Regions from separate parts of the Tardiphaga sp. 709 genome, predicted to be linked through region 2. Evidence: predicted binding sites of a transcription regulator. Region 2 holds the regulator's gene; the other holds the start of a gene.
The links. Region 2 encodes LexA, which represses DNA repair genes until DNA is damaged. Its sites were predicted from a motif close to TGTTCNNNNTGTGTTCNG; they were not measured.

Region 1 (7,978 bases), 1.5 Mb from region 2:
GCTTTGATGATCGCGCCGCCGCTGTTCAAGCTCTCCGGCGACTTCACGCGGCCGAAATACGACGCCGACGGTGCCAAGAAACTGCTGGCCGATGCCGGTTATCCCGACGGATTCGAAGTCGGCATGGATTGCCCGAATGATCGCTATGTCAATGACGCTGCGATCTGTCAGGCCGTGGTCGGCATGCTCGCACGCATCGGGGTGAAGGTAATCCTGAACGCGCAGCCGAAGGCGCTGTATTTTGCCAAGGTCTTCAAGACCGGCGGCTTCAACACCTCATTCTATCTGCTCGGCTGGACACCGGGCACGCAGGATTCGCACAATGTGATGCATGACATCATGGGCTGCCGGGATGATCCGAACAGCCCGCGCGGCGCCACCAATCTCGGCGGCTATTGCAACAAGCAGTTCGACGCGTTGACGGATCAGGTGCTGCAGGAGACCGACACCACCAAGCGCGACCAGCTCATCAAACAGGCCTATGAGATCGCCGCCAAGGACTGGGCCTATATCCCGCTGCACCAGCAGGCGCTGGCCTGGGGCGTCTCCAAGAAGGTGAAGATCGTGCAGCGCCCGGACAACCAGGTGCTGCCATACTGGGCGGTGAAGCAGGACTAGGCGGCACCCAAGCGGAAAGCGAAGGTCACGCATGCTCGCTTTCATCCTGCGTCGCGCCCTGCAGTCCATTGGTGTGATGATTGCCGTCGGCATCATCGCCTTCACCATGTTCCGCTTCGCCGGCGATCCCGTGAACCAGATGGTGGCCATCGACACCACGCCGGCGCAGCGCGCCGAGGTGCGCGCATCGCTCGGCCTCGACGACCCCGTGCCGGTGCAATTCGCGCGCTACTTCATCAATGCCGTACAGTTCAAGTTCGGCGTCTCCTACCAGTTTCGCCAGCCGGTCTCGGCGCTGCTGAAGGAGCGCATGCCGGCAACCCTGGAGCTCGCCACCTGCGCCACGGTGATCGCCATGGTGTTCGGCATCCTGATGGGCATCTATTCGGCGCTGCGGAAGGATTCGTTCTTCGCCAAGGTGCTGCAGGCGGTGTCGCTGATCGGCATCTCGCTGCCGACCTTCCTGATCGGCATTCTCCTGATCTATCTGTTCGCTGTCACGCTCGGCTGGCTGCCCTCTTTCGGGCGCGGCGATGTCGTCAAGTTCGGCTGGTGGACCACCGGTCTGCTGACGATCTCAGGCCTGAAGGCGCTGATCATGCCGTCAGTCACGCTCGGCCTGTTCCAGATGACGCTGATCATGCGCCTCGTCCGGGCCGAGATGCTGGAAGTGCTGCGCACCGACTATATCCGCTTCGCGCGCGCACGGGGACTCACCACTCGGGCGATCCATTTCGGTCATGCGCTCAAGAACACGCTGGTGCCGGTCATCACCGTGGCCGGGCTGCAATTCGGCTCAGTCATCGCATTTGCGATCATCACCGAGACGGTGTTTCAGTGGCCGGGCATGGGACTGCTGTTCGTGCAGGCCGTGCAGAATGTCGATATCCCGATCATGGCGGCCTATCTCCTGGTGGTGTCGCTGATCTTCGTCACCATCAACCTGATCGTGGACATCCTCTACACCATCGTCGATCCGCGCCTGCGCGCGACGATCAACCGGCCGGCATGAGGGTGTGACATGACCGACGCGCCCGTCCCCCGCACACCGTCCCTCCTCGCCCGCGCGATGGACAGCGATATCTTCTATTCGTTCCGCCGCTCCAGGCTCACCATGGTCGCAGCTGGGGTCGTGTTCGTGCTGCTGATGATGGCGCTGTTCGCGCCTGTGCTGGTGGTGCAGAACCCGTTCGATCCGGCGCAGCTTGAACTGATCAACTCCCGCATCTCGCCGCTGTGGACGGCGGAGGGCCAGAGGCCGTTCCTGCTCGGCACCGACGAACAGGGCCGCGATATCTATTCGGCGATCCTCTACGGCATGCGCATCTCGCTGGTGGTCGGCGTGCTCGGCGTGAGTTTCGCGGCCGTCCTCGGTATCGGGCTCGGTCTGATCGCCGGCTATGTCGGCGGCGCCGTCGACAGCCTGATCATGCGCATCGCCGATGTGCAGCTCACCTTTCCGGCCATCCTGATCGCGCTGCTCATCGACGGCGTCGTGAAGTCCGCGCTCGGCAATCATCTCGATGCCTCGACCACGCTGATCGTGCTGGTGGTGGCCATCGGGCTGAGTTTCTGGGTGCAATATGCCCGGACCGTGCGCGGCTCGGTGATGGTGGAGAAGAACAAGGACTATGTCGCGGCTGCGCAGCTGATCGGCCTGCCTGCGCGGGTGATCATGATCCGCCACGTGTTGCCCAACACCATGGGGCCGATCCTGGTGATCGCCACCATCAATCTGGCGCTCGCGATCATCACCGAGGCGACGCTGTCGTTTCTCGGCTCCGGCATGCCGGACACGATGCCGTCGCTGGGCACGCTGATCCGCATCGGCAACAACTATCTGTTCTCCGGCGAATGGTGGGTCATCGCCTTTCCCGGCCTCGCGCTGGCCTCGCTGATCCTGTCGATCAACCTGCTCGGCGACTGGCTGCGCGATGCGCTGAATCCGAAGCTGCAATGATGCCTCACCTCAAGCAGTGCCCGATATGAGCGTGCCCGTCCTCTCCGTGCGCAACCTGCGCGTCGAATTCGCCAGCCGCCGCGGCGCACTGCGTGCCATCGACGGCGTGTCCTTCGACATCGCCAAGGGCGAGGTGCTGGGCGTGGTCGGCGAATCCGGCGCCGGGAAATCGGTGACGGGACTTGCGGCCATCGGCCTGATCGATCCACCCGGACGGATCGCAGGCGGCGAGATCCTGCTGTCGGGCCTGCGCATCGACAACCTGCCGCCGGAGGCGATGCGCCGGATTCGCGGCAAGCGCATCGCCATGATCTTTCAGGATCCGCTGACCAGCCTTAATCCGCTTTATAAAATTGGCGACCAGCTGGTGGAGACCATCCGCACGCATCTCAACATGAACGAGACGCAGGCACGCAAGCGCGCGGTGGATCTGCTCGCCGAGGTCGGCATTCCCGCGCCGGACAAGCGCGTCGATGCCTATCCGCATGAATTTTCCGGCGGCATGCGGCAGCGCGTGGTGATCGCGCTGGCGATCGCGGCCGAGCCCGAACTGATCATCGCCGACGAGCCGACCACCGCGCTCGATGTCTCCGTGCAGGCGCAGATCATTGCGCTGATCAAGCGGCTCGGCCGCGACCACGGCACGGCGGTGATGCTGGTCACCCACGATATGGGCGTGATTGCAGAAACCTCCGACCGCGTGGCCGTGATGTATTCCGGGCGTATCGCCGAGATCGGCCCGGTGCGCGACGTGGTGCAGAACCCGCTGCATCCCTATGCCAAGGGGCTGATGGGCGCGATCCCGACGCTGACCGGCGACGCGTCGCAGCGGCTGGTGCAGATTCCGGGAAGCATGCCGCGGCTGTCGGCCATTCCGCAGGGCTGTGCGTTCAATCCGCGCTGCAGTTTTGCGTTCGACCGCTGTCGTATCGAGCGGCCGGAGCCAATCGCTGTCGGCGCCCAGCAGGTCGCCTGTCATCTCTATGATCCCGATCATCTCCATGATCATGCTCCTGCGGAGAGCGCGGCATGACGGCGCTGGTGCAGGCACGCAATCTCAAACGCGCCTTCGATGTCTCGAAGCCATGGCTCAACCGGGTGATCGAGCGCAGCCCGATGGAGTTTCTGAAAGCCGTCGACGGGGTCTCCTTCGAGATCAAGCGCGGCGAGACCTTTGCGCTGGTCGGCGAATCCGGCTCGGGCAAGAGCACGGTGGCGCGGATGGTGGTCGGGCTGCTGCCGCCGACATCCGGCGACGTGATCATCGACGGCGTCTCGATGAGCGATCCCGCACAGGCCGGCGCGCGCAAGCTGCTGCGCAAGCGCATCCAGATGATCTTTCAGGATCCCTATGCCAGCCTCAATCCGCGGCTGCGCGTCGATGCCATCATCGCCGAGCCGATCCGCGCCTTCGATCTCATTCAGGGCGAGCGCGACATCCGCGCGCGGGTCGGCGAATTGCTGACTTTGGTGGGCCTGCATCCCGACGACGGGCAGAAATATCCGCATCAGTTCTCCGGCGGCCAGCGCCAGCGTATCGCCATTGCCCGCGCGCTCGCCTCCGAGGCCGAATTCATCGTCTGCGACGAGCCGACCTCGGCGCTGGATGTGTCGGTGCAGGCGCAGATTCTCAACCTGATGCGCGAGCTGCAAGATAAATTCGGCCTGACCTATCTGTTCATCAGCCACAACCTTGCCGTGGTCAGGCACATGGCCGACCGGATCGGCGTGATGTATCTCGGCCGAATCGTGGAGATTGCGGAAGGGCGCGAACTTTTCCGCGCGCCGCGCATGCCCTATACGCGCATGCTGCTCGGCGCCGTGCCGGATCTGGCCATGTCAGGCCGCGCACGCATCGCGGTCTCCGGCGAGATTCCGAATCCGATCGATCCGCCCTCCGGCTGCACGTTTCATCCGCGCTGCCCGGAAGTGTTCGATCTCTGTCGTAAAGTCGTGCCGGATCTGATCGACGGCGTCGCCTGTCATGCGGTCAACAAACTCATCGCGCCACCAAGCGAGGCTGTCCCCGCCGGGCGGCGATAATTGCGATCAGCGTGCACTCAGATCAGGGCGCCCTGAAACGACAACGCGGCAGGCACCGCAGGGTATCGGCAACAGACCCCCACAGCACCCACCGCGAAATCATTCAGCCGACACTGTCGGCTGCAAGACCGGTCCGGCAAGATCACTGCGCATGAACGTCAGTGCGTCTCCGGACCCTATCCGATCAATCTTCTGCCGGCTCCTCGCCGTCACCGCCGTCTTCGTCGCGCTCAATGGGACCGGCGAGAATCTGCTCGGCGATCAGGCCGGAATTCTGCCGGATCGAGGCTTCGATCTTGGCGGTCATGTCCGGATTGGCCTTGAGAAACGCCTTGGAGTTCTCGCGGCCCTGGCCGAGACGCTGGCTGTCATAGGAGAACCAGGCGCCGGACTTCTCGACGATGCCAGCTTTCACGCCGAGATCGAGGATTTCGCCCATCTTGGAGACGCCTTCGCCATACATGATGTCGAATTCGACCTGCTTGAAAGGCGGCGCCAGCTTGTTCTTCACGACCTTGACGCGGGTCGAATTGCCGACCACTTCGTCGCGCTCCTTGATCGCGCCGATGCGGCGGATGTCGAGACGGACCGAAGCGTAGAATTTCAGCGCATTGCCGCCGGTGGTGGTTTCCGGCGAACCATACATCACACCGATCTTCATGCGGATCTGGTTGATGAAGATCACCATCGTATTGGATTTGTTGATCGAAGCGGTCAGCTTGCGCAGCGCCTGGCTCATCAACCGCGCTTGAAGTCCGGGCAGCGCGTCGCCCATTTCGCCTTCGAGTTCGGCGCGCGGCACCAGCGCTGCCACGGAGTCGATGATCAGCACGTCCACCGCGCCGGAGCGCACCAGCGTGTCGGCGATTTCCAGCGCCTGTTCGCCGTGATCCGGCTGCGAGATCAGGAGTTCATCGACATTGACGCCCAGCTTGCGGGCATAGACCGGGTCGAGCGCGTGTTCGGCGTCGATGAAGGCGCAGATGCCGCCCTTCTTCTGGGCTTCCGCGGCGCAATGCAGCGCCAAAGTGGTCTTGCCCGAGGATTCCGGTCCGTAGATCTCGATCACGCGGCCCTTCGGCAGCCCGCCGACGCCGAGCGCGATATCGAGGCCGAGCGAGCCCGACGAAATCACCTCGATGTCCATCGACCGGTCGTTCTTGCCGAGCTTCATCACCGAGCCCTTGCCGAACTGGCGCTCGATCTGGGAGAGCGCGGCCGACAGGGCCTTGGTCTTGTCCATGGAGGATCCTTCAACGATACGCAGGGCAGTCGGAGTGGTAGCCATTGATCTAGCTCCTTATGAAGGGATTCGCGACAGGACAAACGGCAAGCGCCAAAGGATGGCGGCGCTGTTCGGGTTAAAAACAATGTACCCCATCTGTTCTATGTTCGCAATATGTTCTTTTGGAATTTTGGGTACCGGCCTGTTTTCGACCGCAGTGGCCAGGTTTGATTTGAGCAGTGGCCTGATTTGATTTCGCCGCAATTATAAAGTTCCGTTAACGCAACCAGAGGAGGTTGCATTGAACAACGACACTCCAGTTTTCCACGCATTCAAACACGGTATCTGGATGGGTATAGGCACTCGCGCTGCAATTGCTGCGCGAGGTTATGATTGCGATGGCATCGTTCATTGGTGCCCGAACAACCTGTTGATAGGCGGCTGGCGCGATCGGTGATTGATCATGACCAACGACAACCCGACAAGTCTTCGTATGGGGTTCGGCTACCATCAGGCTCGAAAATCTGGCCTAGGCGGCATCCGCGCCGATCGATCTCCCAACCAAGTAAACCGGGACACGCGCGAAAATAAAGCTGCGAGGCAGTTGCGCGAGGAAGCCGAAGCCGATCCCGACTGGGGCCCGTTTATAGAGCATTGGATTTTGGACGGTATCAGCGCAGAGGTCACGCTAAATGCTCTGTGGCGCAGCCAAGCTTATATGAGCTTTAAGAGTCGGGGCTATTCCCGCAAAACAACGTCTCGTTATTGGTGGTAAGGTCGCCTTAGTGGGCGGCCTCTTTCATTTTTTGCTTTCCGGCGGCATAGGCCCTCAGTGTCGCAGATCAGGCTTGGAGCATTGCGCAGTTAGCGGATATCACACTCGCTGTAGCGCCCTCGATGCAAAAAGAGACGCCGCCGGACTGGCGCCGAAAGTTCTTGGTAATTCAAGGCGGCAAACAATAGCGTCCCCAATGCAATTGCCGTAGCCTCTCCCTGCAACTAGGGGGAGGCTTTGCCATGGCCGCAGGAGAAATCGCCGCTGCCGTTACTGGCATCCGCGCGGCGCTTGATATCACTAAGGCAATGGTAGGTTTGCGCGACGCTGAGGCTTTTCGCGCCAAGTCCATTGAGCTTCAAGCTGTTGTCTTGGACGCTTTCGAGAAGGCCATAGAAGCCCGCGAGACTTATTCCACGCAGGCTGATCGCATACGATCGCTTGAAGCAGAAGTGGCGAATCTTAAAACATGGGACGCTGAGAAGCAGCGCTATGAACTTAAGACTGTCGGGCATGGGGCGGTGGCTTACATGTTGAAGCCAGATGCACGGGGCACCGAAACACCGCATTGGCTCTGTCCTAACTGCTTCGCGAAAGGTCAAAAGGCTTTTTTCCAGCCGGACGGAAGAAAAGTTGGTCGCGATAGCATCTACCTTTGCGCAGGATGCAGAGGGCAAATGATCGTCACATATGCCGCTACGTGGGATCCGACTTAGTCGCCCATTTTGATTTTCAGAGTGGCCTAATTTCGGCCAGTACCAGAATTTGGGTACCGGCCTCCTTTGAACCTGCGAGTGGCGATGACAAACCCTAGAATAGCCATGGCATGTTTGGTTATTGTCGTCCTGACGGCCGCCTTTTTCGTCGTCGATGCGCGCACCTCTTGCCAACAACAGCACGGGCCGGACTATCGCTGCATCCCGAGCGGGCGGAATCTGGTCAGGTAGTCATCACCTGAAGTGGCCCCTTTTGCATCGAGTGCCGGATTGATGAAGAAACTCACGACCATCATTCACTTCATCTGGGCAATCTCTGCAGTTACGTTGGGTACGACAATAGGCGCTCTGTACGGGTGGGAGCATCATGGGTGGATTGGTGCCATCGCCCTTGGCTTCGTTGGATTCTGTTTCGGCACGCTTGCTGCGGCTTCCCCTCAAATGGTCATGCAAATCCTTCGCTAGCCTCAGTGGCCCGGTTCGAAAACGGCAGCCGCCCGATTGGAACTATCGAGCCACCTTTGAACCTTCTGCGCGCTTCCCGCACAACAGGATGTCCGCATCGCTCATGCGTTCAATCCGACATGGGAAGGTCACACGCCGTGAAGACGATCGCACTGCTCTCCGCCGCTGCCCTATTG
Region 2 (7,978 bases):
CGGAACTCTCACCTGCGGCATGCTTCCAAACCTTTTTCCTGACTGAGATACCTCAACACGGTTTCAGTCACTGAATTGTCACGTAACGCAGCGAGAGATCGCAGCGAAACAAGATCGGTGGACAAATGGACTATTTCAAACGCTTCAATTTCCTGTTTGCGATGCCAACATTCGACGCCGACGATCTCGAGGGCATTCGCCTCAATCAGATCGTCGATGAGATCGAGCGTTCCGGCTTCGAGGTCGTCAAGGCGCGCAAACTCGAAGACGCCACGATCGCGGTCCAGACCGACGCAGCGATCGGCTGCATGGTGGTCGACTGGGGCAAGAAGGGCCTCGAAGGCAAGACCGCGGCGCTGATCAACCTGATGCGCAAACGCGGCCTGGACTTCCCCATCATCCTGCTGATCCGTCGCAAGCGGTTCGAGGACGTCCCGGTCGAGGTGCTCGATTTCATCGACGGCTATGTGTTCCTCTCAGAAGAAACCCCGCCCTTCATCGCCAAGAACCTGATCAGCCGGTTGAAGCAATATGCCGAGACGCTGAAGACGCCGTTCTTCGGCGCGCTGGTCGACTATGCCGAGGAAGGCAACCAGCTCTGGACCTGCCCGGGCCACAATGGCGGCGTGTTCTACAGCCGCAGCCCGATCGGCCGCGTGTTCATGGAACATCTCGGCGAAGCGGTGTTCCGCGACGACCTCGACAATTCGGTGCTCGATCTCGGCGATCTGCTGACCCATGAAGGCCCTGCTTTGCAGGCGCAGAAGGAAGCCGCGCAGATTTTTGGCGCGGAGAAAACCTATTTTGTGCTCAACGGCACCTCGACCTCCAACAAGGTCGCGCTATCGGCTTTGGTCACCGATGGCGATCTGGTGCTGTTCGATCGCAACAACCACAAGGCGGCTTTGCACGGCGCCTTGATGATTTCAGGCGGTGTGCCGATCTATGTGCCGACGACGCGCAATCCCTGGGGCCTGATCGGGCCGATGAACTGGGATGCGCTCGACGAGGACGCGCTGCGCGAGTGCATCCGCATCAATCCGCTGGTCACCGACAAAGATGCCTGGAAGCGCGAGCGTCCGTTTCGCGTGGCAGTGATCGAACAATGCACCTATGACGGCACCATCTACAGCGCCGAGATGATCATCGCGCGCATCGGCCATCTCTGCGATTACATCCTGTTCGACGAGGCCTGGGCGGGCTTCATGAAGTTCCACCCGCTCTATGCCGGCCGGTTCGCCATGGGGCTCAAGGAGCTTGGTCCGGATTCGCCGGGCATCATCGCGACGCAGTCGACCCACAAGCAGCTCGCGAGCTTCTCGCAGGCGTCGCAGATCCACATGAAGGATCGGCATATCCGCGGCCAGAAGCGCCGTGTCGAGCATCGGCGCTTCAACGAAAGCTTCATGCAGCACGCCTCGACCTCGCCCTTCTACCCGCTGTTCGCATCATTGGATGTCGGCGCGCAGATGATGAAGGGCCGCTCCGGCGAAGTGTTGTGGGACGACACGATCCGGCTTGGCATCGAGCTGCGCAAGAAGATGCGCGCCGTCCGCCGCGAATTCGAGGAGAAGGAAACCCGCACTGAGCGCCGCTGGTTCTTCGAACCCTTCGTACCCGAGCGCGTCGCGATTCCCGACGCAGCCAGCGAAGGCGCCGTTCACAATGTGCCGTGGGAAAGCATCGGCACTGACCAGCTGGCCACCAATCCGGCTTATTGGCAGCTCGCGCCGGACGCCGCTTGGCATGGCTTCCCCGGCATGGAAGCCGGTTTCACCATGACCGATCCCAACAAGCTGACGGTACTGACACCCGGCTTCGACCGCACCACCGGCGGTTATGCGGAACACGGCATCCCTGCGCCTGTGGTGGCGCAGTTTCTGCGCGAAAATCGCATCGTGCCGGAGAAGAACGACCTCAACTCGCTGCTCTTCCTGCTGACCCCCGGCGTGGAAGCCAGCAAGGCCGGCACGCTGATCAGCGGTCTCGTGGCGTTCAAGAAGCTACACGACGACAACGCGCTGCTGGAAGACGTCATCCCGGAATTCGCGCGGCGCAGGCCGGCGCGTTATGCAGGCATACGCCTACGGGATCTGTGCGGCGACATGCACCGGTTCTTCCGCGAGGCCAATGTGAGCGACCTCCAGACCAGGCAATTCTCCGCCGACCATCTGCCGGAGATCGCCATGTCACCTCATGATGCCGCGCGCTGTCTGGTGCGCAACGACGTCGACTACCTCCCCATCGACGAGATCTTCGGGCGTGTCGCGACGACGCCATTCGTGGTCTATCCGCCCGGCATCGCCACGATCGTGCCGGGCGAGCGGCTCACCGAACGGTCCAAGCCGATGATCGATTATCTCAAGATGTTCGAGACCTGTTTCAACACCTTCCCGGGCTTCGACGTCGAGATCCAGGGCATCTACCGCAAGGTCGACGCCAATGGCCGGATCCGGCTTTACACTTACGTGGTCTCCGAATAGGGAGCACGTAAGGAGCCTGATTTGCCAACGGAACTCGAACAGCCGGTCGTCATCCGACCATCACGCGACACCGACGTCGATGCCATGCTCGCGATCTATCGCCGGCATATCCGGCAAGGCGTTGAGGAAGGCGTCAGCGACGCCGACACGCCGCAGCCCGACGATCTTAGAGACCGGCGCAAGAACCTGCGCAGCAAACGGTTCCCGCACCTCGTCGCCACGCAAGGCGGCGAGGTCGTGGGCTACGCCTATGTGGTGCTGTTCCGCAAACGACCGGCCTATCGCTACACGGTCAAGCACTCGATCTATATCCACCACGGACATGTCGGCCGCGGTATCGGCCGCCTGTTGATGCGCGAACTCATCGACGTCTGCGCGGCGGCCGGCTTCCGGCAGATCATCGGCTATATCGATGCCGACAACACGGCCTCGCTCGGCTTGCATGAAAGCTTCGGCTTTGCCCGCGTGGGCTTGCTGCCCGGCGTCGCCTATCGTTCCGGCCGCTGGGCCGACACGATCATGGTTCAGCGCTCGCTGGCCACCGGCTCCACGACACCTCCGCCGCCCATTGGGCGCATGACGTCCACCTAGCTCAAGCGACCGCGGAAGCATTTTCCATGTCCGTCGAGGACCGACGACTGGTGAGGAACAGCCTCCTCAAACCTCGCTCAACGTGCGTTCTGTTGACGGCAAATTAAGCATTGCAGAACACATATGGAACATATAGTGTTCGTTCATGATTTGTTTCGAGATTCTGTGGCTTTGAGTAGTTTGAGAGTGCCCGAACTCGCGCAACCGATCTTCGAACGATCGTCTCTGGATTGAGGCTCACTGTTCGAAGGCCCTTTGAAACGCACGCGGCGGCCGACACCGTCAACTGAGGATGGCTTCAGATGCTCACGCGCAAACAATACGAACTCCTGCGATTCATCGATCAACGGTTGAAGGAAGCCGGCGTCCCGCCCTCCTTCGACGAGATGAAGGATGCGCTCGACCTGCGCTCGAAGTCCGGCATCCATCGTCTGATCACAGCACTGGAAGAACGCGGCTTCATACGCCGTCTACCCAATCGCGCCCGTGCCATCGAAGTCATCAAGCTGCCAGAGCTCGGCGCGCCGGTCACCGGCGGCACCGGACGCCGCGGCTTTACGCCCAGCGTCATCGAAGGCACGCTCGGCAAGGTGCGTTCGGCCGCCAGCATCGCTAGCCACAGCGGCGATGATGACAACGGCCGCACGGTTGCTATCCCGGTCATGGGCCGCATCGCGGCCGGTACGCCGATCGAGGCGCTGCAGACCCGCAGCCACACGATCAGCATGCCCGCCGACATGCTCGGCTCCGGCGAACATTATGCGCTCGAAGTGCGCGGCGATTCCATGCAGGACGCCGGCATTCTCGATGGCGATACCGTGCTGATCCAGCGCAACGAGAGCGCCGACACCGGCGACATCGTGGTGGCCCTGATCGACGACGAGGAAGCCACCCTGAAGCGCTTCCGCCGCCGCGGCGCGTCAATCGCGCTGGAGCCCGCCAACGACGCCTACGAGGTCCGCATCCTGCCGCCCAACCGGGTGCGCATTCAGGGCAAGCTGATCGGCCTGTATCGCCGCTACTGAGGCTATCGCCTCGGCGGACTACTGATCTTCGGGTTGAAGATCGGTTTCCGCCGGCGTCGCATCCGCCGGCCGATTTTGCGGTGGACGACCGCTCTGGATCAGATCGTGCTGGGGCTCATCGGGAATGGCGCGCGACCACGGACGGTCCTGGCCGCGTGGCCGTACAGAGTCGATGGCAAAGCCGTTTGCTGTTCGCTGCAGGCTTACCGCACCATTTCGTTGCAGGCGATCCTGATCGATCACCAGCGCCCTGCAATCTCTCGGCGATTGTCGCGCCGTGACGATGAGCGCCGCTTTCTCGCAATCATCTGTGAAGGCATCCGGCTGTAGAACCAGCGCCACCAAAGCGCCATCGGCCAGCGCCGTGATGCACCCGTCGCGGTCGCAGGACACACCGTGGCTGAGGGAGGCATCCGTTGGCAGCCGGGCGTCGGCATCACCGGCAAGCCACTCCTTCGCGAGAAACGCATCCTTGGCGCTGCGCATCATATGCAGGCGCCCGTCCCTGCCCCGTACCGCAACGCTGCGACCGTCACCCGAGATCAGCATATCGGGCTGCTTGACCAGCAACGCCCAGACAATCGAGAGCGCGAGCACGCCAACTCCCGCAAAGCGCAACGGCGTGCGCAGCAATCCGAGCACGATGATGCCGATACTGGCTGATATCAGCGGTCCGATGCCAAAGGCCGGCATCCGGCCGATGGCGCCGGGCAAGGCTGCCACCCATTGCGTGACCACAATCATCCACTGGATGCCGACATCCATCAGCCGCCAGAACACACCGTCAAAGCCGAACGGCATGGCCACCAGACCGAGAATGCCCGCCGGCATCACCAGCGCCGAGACCACCGGCATCGCCAGGAGATTGGCGACAACGCCATAAGGCGTGACGCGATGGAAATGAAACGCGGCATAGGGCGTGGTGGCGAGGCCCGCGACCAGCGAAGCCAGTACGAGCATCGCGATCTCGCGTCCGCCCCATAGTGCCACGCGCGCCGTCGCGGAATGATCGGGCGAGGCAAACAGCGCGGGCATGCCGATCTGCACCAATGCGACCAGCCCCAGCGTCGCCGCGAATGACATCTGAAAACTGGGATGCACCAGCGCTTCCGGCGCGACGATCAGCACGACCATTGCCGCCACCGCCAGCGTGCGGAACGTCACCGCCCGGCGATCGACCATGACTGCAATCAGCACGACGGCTGTCATGAAAAACGATCTCTGCGTCGCGACTTCAGCACCTGACAACAGCAGATAGAACAGTGCTGCGAATAACGCCGCAGCCGCTGCGACTTTCTTGATCGGGAATGTCACCGTCAGGACAGGGATCAGTGCCAGCAGTGCGCGTATCGCAAAGAACACCACGCCGGCGACAACGGCCATATGATAGCCGGAGATCGACAGCACATGACCGAGTCCGGAGATGAACATCGCATCATTGACGTCAGCCGAAATCGCATCGCGGCGGCCTGTGAGCAGCGCCGTGGCAATGGCGCGGCTATCGCCCGAGAGCACAGTGCGGATCCGCGCATCGATGGCGTCGCGTAGCCCCTGCATGGTCGCCGAATAGCGTAGCGCCACACTCGGCTGTATCGGCGGATCGACTGCCTTGATGCCGCCCACCACGAAGCCAGATGCGCCGATCCCTTGAAAGTACAGATCGCGTCCGAAGTCGTAACTCCCCGGCCGGAGCGGCGACAGCGGCGGCTGCAGCCTTGCCTTCAATTCGACGAAGCTGCCGACGGCAGGCGCCGTGCCCTTCTTCACCGACACCCGCACACGGGTGAGCTTCGGTGCGACGCGCGGGCTGTCCATTGTGGCAACGCGCAGCACGAAGCGATCCGTGCGCTCCCGTTCCTCGTGAGTTTCGACGAAGCCGGTAAGCGCGACGGAATAGAGCGGCTTCGCCAGAACCTCATGAGCCACACGCGCGGTTTTCATGGCAGCCATCGCGAAGCCGGCCGCGATGGCCGCAATGAGCAAAATCAAGGGAAACCATCGCTGCCGCCGGAGCAAAAACGCAGCCAAGCAAAGAAGGCCTGCCGTCGCCGCGGCAACCCAGGCCATCGGCTCTTGCTCAGCGGCAAAATACAGCGCGATGCCGGTGCCGAAAGCGATCGGCACCCAAGGCAGCAAGCGACCGGGACCAGCTTCGGCCCGCACCCACGTCCGGAGCGTCTCAAAACGCGACGTTGAGGACGTTGCAGACGAGACAGCGATGCCTGCCGTAGCCGGCGGCGGCCATGTGGTCGCTGTACCCGCCCGGCCCCGCCGCTGTTGCTGATCCCCGCCCCGCGCCATCGAACGCCCGCACGCCACGCTTGCCCTTCCGAATGCTATCGGAAGGGCAAGCGGCGACTAGCGGAACGGATGCAGAATACGAAAACTAATCCCTGAGGTTGCTCAGGCGAGCTTGGCGTAGCTGTCGCGCAGACCGACGGTGCGGTTGAAGACCAGCTTGCCCGGCGCTGAATCCTTGTCGCGACAGAAATAGCCCTGGCGCTCGAACTGCACGACATCGCTTGTGTTGTCGCTCGCCAGCGCCGGCTCAAGCATGGCGCCGGTCAGCGTCTCCAGCGAGTCCGGATTGAGCTGCGATGCGAACTCGGTCGCATTGGGCTGCGGATCGGCGAACAGCTGATTGTAGACGCGTACTTCCGCCTGCACGGCATCTGCGGCGCTCACCCAATGGATCGTCGCCTTGACCTTGCGGCCGTCCGGCGCATTGCCGCCCCGGGTTTCCGGATCGTAGGTGCAGCGCAGTTCGACCACCTCGCCGGTGGCGTTCTTGATGACGTCCTTGCAGGTGATGAAGTAGCCGTAGCGCAAGCGGACCTCGCGGCCCGGCGCCATGCGGAAGAACTTCTTCGGCGGCTCTTCCATGAAGTCGTCATGTTCGATGTAAAGCTCACGCCCGAACGGGATCTGCCGCGTGCCGAGCGTTTCATCATCGGGATGATTGACCGCTTCGAGCTGTTCGGTCTGCCCTTCCGGGTAGTTCTCGATCACCACCTTGAGCGGCTTCAGCACCGCCATGCGGCGCTGTGCCGTGCGGTTCAGTGTCTCGCGCACGGCGAAGTCGAACATCGAGATATCGACGGTCGAGTTGGCCTTGGCGACACCGATGCGCTTGACGAATTCGCGCAGCGCTTCAGCGGGAATGCCGCGGCGCTGCAGGCCGGCCAGCGTCGGCATCCGAGGATCGTCCCAGCCGGTGACATGGCCACCACGGACGAGTTCGGTCAGCACGCGCTTCGACAGCAGCGTGTAGGTCATGTTGAGGCGCGCGAATTCATACTGATGCGGCCGCGACGGCACCGGCAGGTTTTCCAGACACCAGTCGTAGAGCGGCCGGTGATCCTCGAATTCGAGCGTGCAGATCGAATGCGTCACATGTTCGATGGCATCCGACTGACCGTGCGCGAAGTCGTAGCTCGGATAGATGCTCCAGGCGGTGCCCGTGCGCGGATGATGCGCATGCAGGATGCGATAGATCACGGGATCGCGCAGGTTGATGTTACCCGACGACATGTCGATCTTGGCGCGCAGCACGCGGGCGCCGTTCGGGAATTCGCCGGCACGCATCCGGGCGAACAGATCGAGGTTCTCGTCGACCGGGCGATCGCGGAACGGGCTGTTCTGGCCGGGCTCCGTCAGGGTGCCACGCTTGAAGCGGATTTCTTCCTGCGACTGGTCGTCGACATAGGCTTTGCCCGCGCGGATCAGATGTACCGCCCAGTCATAGAGCTGCTCGAAATAATCCGAGGCGTAATGCAGGTTGCCTTCGCCCCAGTCGAAGCCGAGCCAGCGTACGTCGCGCTGGATGGCGTCGATATATTCCTGCTCTTCCTTGGTCGGATTGGTGTCGTCGAAACGCAG

Region 1: a site for LexA is predicted at 6,011-6,028, ahead of recA (recombinase RecA). Genes of this name have one in related genera too.

Annotation. Positions count from the first base shown of each region.
Region 1 covers NZ_CP135529.1:1,522,831-1,530,808, forward strand. Annotated here, with positions in the region: gene RSO67_RS07790 (ABC transporter substrate-binding protein) at 1-618, shown strand, start outside; gene RSO67_RS07795 (ABC transporter permease) at 650-1,630, shown strand; gene RSO67_RS07800 (ABC transporter permease) at 1,640-2,578, shown strand; gene RSO67_RS07805 (ABC transporter ATP-binding protein) at 2,604-3,611, shown strand; gene RSO67_RS07810 (oligopeptide/dipeptide ABC transporter ATP-binding protein) at 3,608-4,621, shown strand; gene recA (recombinase RecA) at 4,806-5,909, opposite strand; gene RSO67_RS07820 (hypothetical protein) at 6,310-6,621, shown strand; gene RSO67_RS07825 (hypothetical protein) at 6,864-7,337, shown strand; gene RSO67_RS07830 (hypothetical protein) at 7,940-7,978, shown strand, end outside.
Region 2 covers NZ_CP135529.1:72,685-80,662, reverse strand. Annotated here, with positions in the region: gene RSO67_RS00390 (Orn/Lys/Arg decarboxylase N-terminal domain-containing protein) at 126-2,483, shown strand; gene RSO67_RS00385 (GNAT family N-acetyltransferase) at 2,568-3,074, shown strand; gene lexA (transcriptional repressor LexA) at 3,377-4,099, shown strand; gene RSO67_RS00375 (ComEC/Rec2 family competence protein) at 4,118-6,400, opposite strand; gene RSO67_RS00370 (glutamine--tRNA ligase/YqeY domain fusion protein) at 6,503-7,978, opposite strand, start outside.